2 regions of the Micromonospora sp. NPDC023814 genome follow, and region 2 is predicted to be linked to the other one. Evidence: predicted binding sites of a transcription regulator. Region 2 holds the regulator's gene; the other holds the start of a gene.

What was found. The regulator HrcA, encoded in region 2, represses chaperone genes, less so after heat shock. The targets are predictions, from matches to a motif close to GGTTNGCACNCTCNNNNNGAGNGTGCNAACC.
Region 1: the regulator HrcA is predicted to act here: its motif matches at 3,226-3,256, upstream of groL (chaperonin GroEL).

The regions. Positions count from the first base shown of each region.
Region 1 is NZ_JBFAAF010000016.1:48,926-54,464, forward strand. It holds gene paaN (phenylacetic acid degradation protein PaaN) at 1-620, shown strand, start outside; gene AB0G14_RS11610 (GNAT family N-acetyltransferase) at 668-1,213, opposite strand; gene AB0G14_RS11615 (cold-shock protein) at 1,423-1,626, shown strand; gene AB0G14_RS11620 (hypothetical protein) at 2,081-3,178, shown strand; gene groL (chaperonin GroEL) at 3,454-5,076, shown strand; gene AB0G14_RS11630 (hypothetical protein) at 5,135-5,332, opposite strand; gene AB0G14_RS11635 (GNAT family N-acetyltransferase) at 5,425-5,539, opposite strand, start outside.
Region 2 is NZ_JBFAAF010000127.1:436-5,974, reverse strand. It holds gene AB0G14_RS33760 (hypothetical protein) at 1-342, opposite strand, end outside; gene AB0G14_RS33755 (enoyl-CoA hydratase-related protein) at 575-1,378, opposite strand; gene hemW (radical SAM family heme chaperone HemW) at 1,398-2,621, shown strand; gene AB0G14_RS33745 (DUF4870 domain-containing protein) at 2,718-3,380, opposite strand; gene hrcA (heat-inducible transcriptional repressor HrcA) at 3,624-4,646, shown strand; gene dnaJ (molecular chaperone DnaJ) at 4,720-5,539, shown strand, end outside.

The DNA of each region.
Region 1 (5,539 bases), on a different contig from region 2:
TCATCCCCGCCGCCGGCATCACCACCGACCAGGGGCACAAGAGCTTCGACGAGGTGGCCGGCGGGATCGCCGCCGCGATCGGCAAGCTCACCGCCGACCCGGCGCGCGGGGTGGAGCTCACCGGCGCGATCGTCAACGACGGGGTGCTGGAGCGCCTCGACGAGGTCACCAAGGTCGGCGAGACGGTGCTGGAGTCGCGTACGGTCGAGCACCCGGCCTTCCCCGGCGCGGTGGTCCGCACCCCGACGCTGGTCAAGCTGGCGGCCGACGACACGGCGACCTACTCGAAGGAGTGGTTCGGGCCGATCTCGTTCGCCATCGCGACCGACTCGACGGCGCACAGCCTGGAGATCCTGCGGTCGACGGTCGGCGAGAAGGGCGCGCTCACCGCGGCGGTCTACTCCACCGACGAGGCGGTCCTCGACGCGGCCGAGGCGGCGGCGATCGAGGTCGGGGTGCACCTGTCCTGCAACCTGACCGGCGGGGTCTTCGTGAACCAGTCGGCGGCCTTCTCCGACTTCCACGGCAGCGGCGCGAACGCGGCGGCCAACTCCGCGCTCACCGACGGCGCCTACGTGGCCAACCGGTTCCGCATCGTGCAGTCCCGTCGGCACGCCTGAGTCACGGAAGGGTTTCCGGGGCAGCCCACCCCGGAAACCCTTCCGCGTCAGGCGGAGCGGCGCATCTGGAGTTCGGTGAGCGCCGGCACGGTGGGGTGCGGCACGCGTACGCCGGTGTCGACGAAGCCCAGCCGCCGGTAGGCGCGGTAGGCCCGGTCGTTGCCGACCACCACCTCCAGCATCAGCTCGGGCCGGCCGCACTTCCGGGACCAGGCGGCCACCGCCTCGACCAGTTCGCCGAGCAGGCCGGTGCCGCGCCACGACGGGGTGACGTAGACGGCGTAGACGACGGTCAGCCCGGGCTCCTCCGGGGTCACCGTGCCCCCGGCGTGCCCGACCAGCCGGCCGCCCGGGTCCGCGACGAACTGCGCGGTGTCCGTGCCGGCCGACACGTGCGCGATCCGGGCCGCGTAGTCGGCGTGCGGCCGGGCCGCCGCGTTGGCGAGGGTCTCCAGGAAGGCCAGCGGCGCGTCGGCGAGCATCTCCAGCCGCAGCGCCCGCATCCGGGCGGCGTCCCGGGGCCGGACCCGCCGGATCTCCGCGTGCCGGATGCCCGCCGGCCCCCGCCCCGGCCCGTCCGGCGTCCTCGTCATGCCGCATGCCTACCACAGCGACGGATGACGATGCCCCTCGATCGGAATATGCCCGATTTGGGGTCGTGCGCCGCCGTCACGCCTCGTGTAGCGTGCGATTTCGGTCACCGAATGCAGCGGCCTCCCCGACCGCCGATTCGGTGGTCCTCCGGTGCCGGTCCGCCGGCCTCCGGGGTTGTGGAACGCCGTGCAGAGTGAGGAAGTGGACCGTGGCACAGGGCACCGTGAAGTGGTTCAACGCCGAAAAGGGCTACGGCTTCATCGCCGTCGACGGCGGGCAGGACGTCTTCGTCCACTTCTCCGCGATCGAGATGGACGGCTACAAGGCGCTGGACGACGGCCAGCGGGTGGAGTTCGAGATCGCCCAGGGCCAGAAGGGGCCCCAGGCCGAGCGCGTACGCGTCATCGCCTGACCCCCGTCCCCCGTCCGCCACAGACCGGGCCCTTCCGCCGCCGCCCGCCCCGCGCGGCGGTGCCAAACGGCATCCGTCGATCCGCTCCGGCGGGTGAGCCGGTCGGGTGACCCGCTTCGACACATGGGTTCGGCGGGCGGGATGGTGGTGTGTGGTGGGCGCTGTCGAGCTGCCCCGTCTGTAGGACCACCCGTCTCTGTATGACCATGCCTCGCATCCGGCTCGGCCGCCTGCGAGGCATGGTGTGCCCCATCTGTGAGGGCAGCTCGACAGGGGCCGGGCAGCGGCAGCGGCGGGGTCCGGTTCCGGGGTGTGACCTGCGGCATCGTTGGGCGGGAACCGCAGCCGGGACGGGCCGTGGTTCGTGGTCGTGGTTCGTGGCACCCCGGGCTGCGGCACGGGGTGCCAGGCATGGAGGATCGTGAGCCGGTTCAGCCGTCGCTGAGGAGGGTTCATGTCCGACCAGCCGCCCCAGGCCACGCCCCCGTCGGGGGATCCCGACCCCGCCACGGCCGGCGATGCGAGCGCGCCGCAGCCGCAGCCGCAGCCGCAGGGGTGGGTCTTCCCGCCCACCGGCGGGTTCCCGGCCGGCTCCGGCCCGCACGGCGGGCAGCCGTGGTATCCGGGCGCGCCGGTCGTGTATCCGGGCGCGCCGGTCGCGTACCCGGGGCAGCCGGTCCACGGGTGGTACCCGCCCGGCCACGGCCTCGACCCGGCCGACCCGCTGGTCACCCCGCCCGGCGGCGGCGTGAGTGGCTGGTTCGACCGGTGCGTCGGCGCGGTGCGCCGGGGCTGGAAGCCGCTGCTGCCGATCCTGCTGCTCACCCAGGTGCTGCCGGCCGTGGTGCTGTCGGTGCTCGCGCTGGTGGTCGACCCGTCGGCCCGGTGGGACGAGTCGATGGCCGACGACCCGGCCGCGCTGCCCGACACCTTCCTGGCCGACCTGGGCACCATGATGGCCGTGCTGATCGGCGGCGCCCTGCTCTTCGGCCTGGTGCAGAGCCTCGGCTGGGCCGCCGGCACCTGGGTGGTCGCCCGGCAGGCGGCCGGCCAGCCGGTGACCGTCGGCGCCGCGTTGGGCTACGGCCTGCGCCGGGCGCCGGGCCTCTGGGGCTGGACCCTGCTGATGGGCGTGATCATCGGGCTCGGGGTGTGCTTCTGCGTCATCCCCGGCATCTACTTCGCCTTCGCGCTGAGCATGGCCGGCCCGGTCTACCTCTTCGAGCGGCAGCACCCGATCGGCCGCTCGTACCGGATGTTCCACGACCGGCTGGGCCTGCTGCTCGGCCGGGTGGCGATCGTCGCGGCGGCGGTGATCGTCGGGGGCGGGGCGGCCGGCCTGGTGGAGGGTTTCGGCTCGCTGCCGTTCGGCGTCACCCCGCTGGAGTCGCCGGGCACGGCGGTGGGCGCGATCGCGGTGGCGGTGCTCGGCGGGGTGCTGGGCCTGCCCACCCACCTCGCCCAGTTGGTCGGCCTGGTCGTCACGTACGCCGAGCAGCGCGCCCACGAGGGACCGGTGGACAGCGCGCGGCTGGCCGGTGAACTCGGCTGAGCGGGGCGGGCGTGCTTGCACTCGGCAGGGGAGAGTGCTAAACAAGTCATTGGCACTCGCATACCGTGAGTGCCAATGGTCGGGGCGGTAGGGCCACGGCCGCACGGGCGTCCACACGTCGGTGCGGCACATGGCCGGTCGTCGCGGGCTATCCGGCCCGGCCGAGGAGACGTCGTCGTCGCCAGGTGGCGACGTCCCCAAGGTGCGTACACCAGGCGGCCCATCCGGGACACAACCTCCGGGTGGCCCGTGAGTGTCCAGGAGGACAACGCCGTATGGCCAAGATGATCGCGTTCGACGAAGAGGCGCGCCGGGGCCTCGAGCGGGGCATGAACCAGCTCGCCGACGCCGTGAAGGTGACCCTCGGCCCCAAGGGCCGCAACGTCGTGCTCGAAAAGAAGTGGGGTGCCCCCACCATCACCAACGATGGTGTGAGCATCGCCAAGGAGATCGAGCTCGAGGACCCCTACGAGAAGATCGGCGCCGAGCTGGTCAAGGAGGTCGCCAAGAAGACCGACGACGTGGCCGGTGACGGCACGACGACGGCGACCGTCCTGGCCCAGGCCCTCGTCCGCGAGGGTCTGCGCAACGTGGCCGCCGGTGCCAACCCGATGGCCCTGAAGCGGGGCATCGAGGCCGCCGTGGCCAGCGTCTCGGAGGAGCTGTCCAAGCTCGCCAAGGACGTCGAGACCAAGGAGCAGATCGCCTCCACCGCCTCCATCTCCGCCGGTGACAGCACCGTCGGCGAGATCATCGCCGAGGCGATGGACAAGGTCGGCAAGGAAGGCGTCATCACCGTCGAGGAGAGCAACACCTTCGGCCTGGAGCTGGAGCTCACCGAGGGTATGCGCTTCGACAAGGGCTACATCTCGGCCTACTTCATGACCGACCCGGAGCGCATGGAGGCCGTCTTCGACGACCCCTACCTCCTGATCGTCAACAGCAAGATCTCGTCGGTCAAGGACCTGCTCCCGATCCTCGAGAAGGTCATGCAGTCGGGCAAGCCGCTGCTGATCATCGCCGAGGACATCGAGGGCGAGGCCCTGGCCACCCTGGTCGTCAACAAGGTCCGGGGCACCTTCAAGTCGGTCGCCGTCAAGGCGCCGGGCTTCGGTGACCGCCGCAAGGCCATGCTGGCCGACATCGCCATCCTCACCGGTGGTCAGGTCATCAGCGAGGAGGTCGGCCTCAAGCTGGACGCCGTCGGCCTCGACATGCTGGGCCGCGCCCGCAAGGTCGTGGTGACCAAGGACGAGACCACCATCGTCGACGGTGCCGGCGACGCCGAGCAGATCCAGGGCCGGGTCAACCAGATCCGGGCCGAGATCGACAAGAGCGACTCCGACTACGACCGCGAGAAGCTGCAGGAGCGGCTGGCCAAGCTGGCCGGCGGCGTCGCGGTGATCAAGGTCGGCGCGGCCACCGAGGTCGAGCTGAAGGAGCGCAAGCACCGCATCGAGGACGCCGTCCGCAACGCGAAGGCCGCCGTCGAGGAGGGCATCGTCCCGGGTGGTGGCGTCGCGCTGGTGCAGGCCGGCAAGACCGCCTTCGACAAGCTGGACCTGACCGGCGACGAGGCGACCGGCGCGCAGATCGTCAAGATCGCGCTGGACGCCCCGCTGCGGCAGATCGCCGTCAACGCCGGCCTCGAGGGCGGCGTGGTCGTCGAGCACGTCCGCAACATCGAGCCGGGTCACGGCCTCAACGCCGCCAACGGCGAGTACGTCGACCTGCTGGCCGCGGGCATCATCGACCCGGCCAAGGTGACCCGTTCGGCGCTGCAGAACGCCTCGTCGATCGCGGCGCTCTTCCTCACCACCGAGGCCGTCGTGGCGGACAAGCCGGAGAAGGCCCCGGCCGCCCCGGCTGGTCCGGGTGGCGGGGACATGGACTTCTGAGTCCAGCTCCACTACGCCGGAAGGGGCGGGCCGCGTCAGCGGTCCGCCCCTTTCGCCGTCAGGTCGGCAGTGGTCGTTGGTTGCGCCTCTTCTGCGCCCGGCCGTACGGCTGCGGGATCTGGACCGGCTCGTCGACCAGCGCCACCGGCTCGTCGGTCGGCTCGTCGGCGCCGGTCATCTCCGCCTGCTGCTCGGCGTCGCCGTAGTCGAGCCAGTCGAACGGCAACGGGCCGGGGCGTTCGTCGTCCGTGGTCATGGCTGCCTCCTCTACCGAAACGGTAGGGGGCGTCGATCAAAGATGGGGGCGAATGGGGTTATCGGCGTCTATATCCCCTTCGCCCTCTTCCGTCACTCTCCGAGCGTCCTGCGGTACAGGAAGAAGACCCGCTCGATCCGGGCGCCCGCGCTGCCCGAGTAGAACGGCACCGGCCCCACCCAGCCGATCTGCGCCGCCGTCACGCCC
Region 2 (5,539 bases):
GCCCCAGCCCTGGCTCGGGCGCTGCTGGAACAGCCCCACGGAGTCGCGGTCGCCCCCGGCGAGGTTGCGCAGGCCGGATTCCTGGTACGCGGTGGCCAGCGCCACCACGACGGCCCGCTCGGGCATCTTCCGCTGGATGCCGATCGCCGCGATCGTCGCCGCGTTGGCCATCTGGTCGGGGTCCAGGGCCACCCGGCCGTCCGCCTGCACCGTGCACGTCCGGCTGGACAGCGGCAGGCGCAGCTGCCCACCCACCTGCCGGATGACGAGCCAGATTCCGACCACGGCGACGAGGACGAGGACGACGCCGCCGGCCACGACTGCCCGAGTTCGCACCCACACCCCCTGATCGACAGTCCGACAAGCGTACGTCCCCCGTGGTGCCTGCCGGGGTCGTCCGACCGGTTCCCGCCGGCCCGCCGCGTGGCACCGACCGGCGGGGCCCGCCCGAGAGCGCCGAACGGCCCCGGGGGCGGGCCCGGATGTTCCCGTTTCCCGCGCGGCCTCACCTCTCCCGACGGTCGCGGGCGTCGGCGTCCCTACCGGCTACCCGGTCGACGGCGTCGCTGCCCGGCTACCGGTCGACGGCGTCGCCGTCGGCGGCGGGAACCCAGCGGGCCGGCCGCTTCTCCCGGAACGCCAGCACGCCCTCGCGGCCCTCCTCGGAGAGGAAGTACCCGGTCGAGAGGGTGGACAGCCCGGCGATCTCCTCCCGCAGGTCGGTCGCGGGCGGCCGGCGCAGCAGTTGCTTCGCCCCGGCCAGCGCGCCTGGCGCGCCCCGGACCAGCGAGTCGCAGTAGCTGGCGACGGCGGCGTCCAGCCCGTCGGCCGGCACGGCGGCGGTGACCAGGCCGATCTCCGCGGCGCGCCGGCCGTCGAAGGTGTCCCCGGTCAGGTAGAGCTCGGCCGCCGCGCGGGGGTGCAGCCGGGGCCGCACGGTCGCGGAGATCACCGCCGGGATCACCCCGATCCGCACCTCGGTGAAGGCGAACGTCGCCTCCTGCGCGCACACCGCCAGGTCGGCCGCCGCGATCAGGCCCAGCCCGCCGGCCCGCGCCGGGCCGGCCACCCTCGCCACCACCGGCTTCGGGCACTCCCAGACCGCCGCGAGCACGTCACCCAGCATCCCGGCCGGCACGCTCCCGCTGGCGTACGCGGCGGCGGTCTCCTTGAGGTCCGCGCCCGAGCAGAAGACCGGCCCGGTGTGGTCCAGCACGACCACGCGTACGGCGTCGTCGGCGACCGCCTCGGACAGGCCGGCCAGCAGCTGGGTCATCAGCGGCGTGGAGAGCGCGTTGCGGTTGTGCGGGCTGTCCAGGGTGAGGGTGGTCACCCCACGGGCCGTGGCGGCCCGCACGAGCACGTCGGGAGAGGTCATGCCGGGCACACTAGTGGCCATGCCCGGCGTCCTTCCAGAAGGCGAATCCGTTCCCGTCGACGGCTCGCTGCCCGCCGCCGCCACCCGCGCGGTCGGCGCGCGCGGCTTCGGCGTGTACGTGCACGTCCCGTTCTGCGCCAGCCGCTGCGGCTACTGCGACTTCAACACGTACACCGCCGCCGAGCTGGGCGGCGGGGCGAGCCGGGAGGGGTACGCCGACACCGTGCTGGCCGAGCTGGCGCTCGCCGGCCGGGTGCTGGGCGACGCCCCGCCGCCCCGGGTCGACACGGTCTTCGTCGGTGGCGGCACCCCGACCCTGCTTCCCGCCGACGACCTGGCCCGGATCCTCGACGGCATCGACCGCACCTGGGGGCTCGCGCCCGACGCCGAGGTGACCACCGAGGCCAACCCGGAGTCGGTGACCCCGGAGTCCCTGCGGGCCCTGCGGGCGGCCGGCTACACCCGGATCTCGCTGGGCATGCAGTCCGCCGCGCCGGGGGTGCTGGCGATCCTCGACCGCACGCACAGCGCCGGCCGGGCCACCGCCGCCGCCCGGGAGGCCCGCGACGCCGGGTTCGAGCACGTCAACCTCGACCTCATCTACGGCACGCCGGGGGAGAGCGAGGACGACTTCGCCGCCTCCCTCGACCAGGTCGTCGCCGCCGGGGTGGACCACGTCAGCGCGTACGCCCTGATCGTGGAGGACGGCACCCGGCTCGCCGCCCGGATGCGGCGCGGCGAGCTGGCGTACCCCTCCGACGACGTCGCCGCGGACCGCTACCTGGCCGCGGAGGCCGCCCTCGACGCGGCCGGATTCTCCTGGTACGAGGTGTCGAACTGGGCCCGCGGCGACGCGGCCCGGTGCCGGCACAACCTGCTCTACTGGACCGGCGCCGACTGGTGGGGCCTCGGCCCGGGGGCGCACAGCCACGTCGGCGGCGTGCGCTGGTGGAACGTGAAGCATCCCACGACGTACGCGAAGCGGCTGGCCGGCGGCGAGTCGCCCGGCCTGGCCCGGGAGGTGCTCACCGCCGACGAGGCGCACATGGAGGACGTCATGCTCCGGCTGCGGCTCGCCTCCGGGCTGCCGCTGGACGCCCTCGACGACGCCGGCCGGGCCGGCGCCGAGCGGGCGCTCGCCGACGGCCTGCTGGCCGGCCCCGACCACGCGGCGGGCCGGGCCGTGCTGACCCTGCGGGGGCGGCTGCTCGCCGACGCGGTCGTCCGCGACCTGCTGCCCTGAGGCGGGCAGGCCCCCGCCGTGTGGCGGCGCGGGCGGCAGGGCCCCGCCGTGCGGCGGCGCGGGGCCGGGTCCGGCCGGGGGAGCAGCCGGCCCGGCTCACCTGGTGAAGCTGTAGGCCATCGGGTAGCGGTAGAGCACGCCCTCGTTGGCCTTGACCCCGGCGACGATCCCGAAGATCAGCGGCACCAGCCAGACGAGCATCGGGACGAAGAACAGGATGCCGCAGGTGATCAGGGTGAGCACCCAGCTCAGCACGCCCACGACCGCCCAGGTGATCTGGAAGTTCAGTGCCGCGACGGCGTGCGCCCGGGCGGTCGGCGACTGTTGCCCCCTGGCCATCAGCGCGATGAGCGGCGCGACCCAGCCGAGCAGGCCGCCGCCGACGATCACCCCGGCCGCGCCGCCGAAGTGGGCGATCAGGGCCCAGTTCTTGTCCTCGTTGTTGGCGTAGCCGCCGGTGGGGGCGCCGTAGCCGCCGCCGGTCGGATAGCCGACCCCCGGCGGGGGGTAGCCGCCCGGCGGGGGATAGCCCCCGGGCGGCGGGTAGCCACCCGGCGGAGGGTAGCCGCCCGACGGCGGTTGGTCACCGGTGGGTGGCGGATAGCCACCGGGCGGGGGATAGCCGCCCGGGCCCGGTGCCCCGGACAGTGGTGCGGTGGGTTCGTCGGAGCCGGCCGGCCCGGGAACCCCCGACGGAGCGGCCGGATCCGGCCGGTCGCCGGGGTCCCCCGCTCCGGGAGGGCGAGGTGGTTCAGTCATGGACGTCACGGTAGGGGCCGCGGGCAAGGCCGCACCAGAGCGACTCCGACCGGGATGTCCGGATGATCGGCTCTGGCGCCGCCGGCTCCACGGGCCGTGTGGCGCCGGTCGGATCGCCGTCCCAGGTTGATCATCGCGTCGGCGGGCGCGCCGTCGTAGACTGGCACTCGTCCGTAGCGAGTGCCAGCAACCCCCGCCCCTCGGGGGCGCGGGGGTCCGACGTGCGACAGGAGGTGGGGAACGATGGGTCTCGACGACCGCAAGCTCGCCGTGCTGCGCGCGATCGTCGAGGACTACGTCGCCACGCAGGAGCCCGTCGGCAGCAAGGCGCTGGTCGAGCGGCACCAGCTCGGGGTCTCCCCGGCGACCGTCCGCAACGACATGGCCGTGCTGGAGGAGGAGGGTTACATCCGCCAGCCGCACACCAGCGCCGGCCGGGTGCCCACCGACCGCGGCTACCGGCTCTTCGTGGACCGGCTGTCCAGGGTCAAGCCGCTCAGCCCGGCCGAGCGCCGCGCGATCGAGCGCTTCCTGGTCGGCGCGGTCGACCTCGACGACGTGGTGCACCGCACCGTACGGCTGCTGGCGCAGCTGACCCGGCAGGTCGCCGTGGTGCAGTACCCGAGCCTGGCCCGCTCCACCGTCCGCCACCTGGAGCTGGTGCCGATCTCCACGACCCGGCTGATGCTGGTCATGATCGCCGACACCGGCCGGGTCGAGCAGCGGCTGGTCGAACTGCCCGGGCCGATCCCCGCCGACGACGTCACGGACCTGCGCCGGCTGGTCAACGAGAAGCTGGTCGGCACCCGGCTGTCCGAGACCCCGCCGCTGGTGCAGGCGCTGGTCGACGAGTCGGTGCCGCACCTGCGGCCGGCCATGACCACCCTCTCCACCGTGCTGCTGGAGACGCTGGTCGAGCGGCACGAGGAGCGGATCGCGCTGGCCGGCACGGCCAACCTCACCCGCGGCGGCCTGCTCGACTTCCAGGGCTCGCTGCGCCCCATCCTGGAGGCGCTGGAGGAGGAGGTCGTGCTGCTCAAGCTCATCGGCGAGGCGGAGCCGAGCACGACCCGGGTGCTGATCGGCGACGAGAACGAGATCGACAACCTGCGCGCCGCCTCGGTGGTCAGCACCGGCTACGGGCCGGGCGCGACGATCGTGGGCGGGCTCGGCGTGCTCGGGCCGACCCGGATGGACTACCCCGGCACCATCGCCACGGTGAGGGCCGTGGCACGCTACGTGGGCGAGCTGCTGGCCCAGAACTGACCAGTCAGGGCCGACGGCCGGCTCCGGCCGACGACCGGCGCAACGCGAGACGAACATGAGGACACGGAACGCAGTGGCCAGGGACTACTACGGCATTCTCGGGGTGAGCCGGGAAGCCTCCGACGACGAGATCAAGCGCGCCTACCGGAAGCTGGCGCGGCAGTTCCACCCGGACGTCAATCCGGACCCGGAGGCACAGGAGAAGTTCAAGGACATCAACGCCGCGTACGAGGTCCTCTCGGACGACCGGAAACGGCAGATCGTCGACCTGGGCGGCGACCCGCTCGCTCCGGGCGGCGGGGGCGCGGGCGGCCCGGGCGGTCCCGGCGGCGCCGGCCCGTTCGTCGGCTTCCAGGACATCATGGACGCGTTCTTCGGCGGCGCGGCCGGCGGGTCGCGGGGCCCGCGACCGAGGACCCGGCCGGGCGCCGACGCGATCCTGCGGCTGGAGCTGGACCTGAACGAGACCGCGTTCGGCGTCGAGGCGCCGATCACCGTCGACACCGCCGTGCTCTGCACCACCTGCTCCGGCGCCGGCACCGCGGCCGGCACCCACCTGGCCACCTGCGAGGCGTGCGGCGGCCGGGGCGAGGTGCAGTCGGTGCAGCGCACCTTCCTCGGTCAGGTGGTCTCCGCCCGCCCCTGCACCGTCTGCCAGGGCTACGGCACCACCATCCCGCACCCCTGCCCGACGTGCGCCGGCGACGGCCGCGTCCGCACCCGGCGCTCGCTGACCGTCAAGATCCCCGCCGGGGTCGAGGACGGCATGCGCATCCGGCTGGCCCAGCAGGGCGAGGTCGGCCCGGGCGGCGGCACCGCCGGCGACCTCTACGTCGAGATCCACGAGCGGCCGCACGACGTCTACTCCCGCAAGGGCGACGACCTGCACTGCC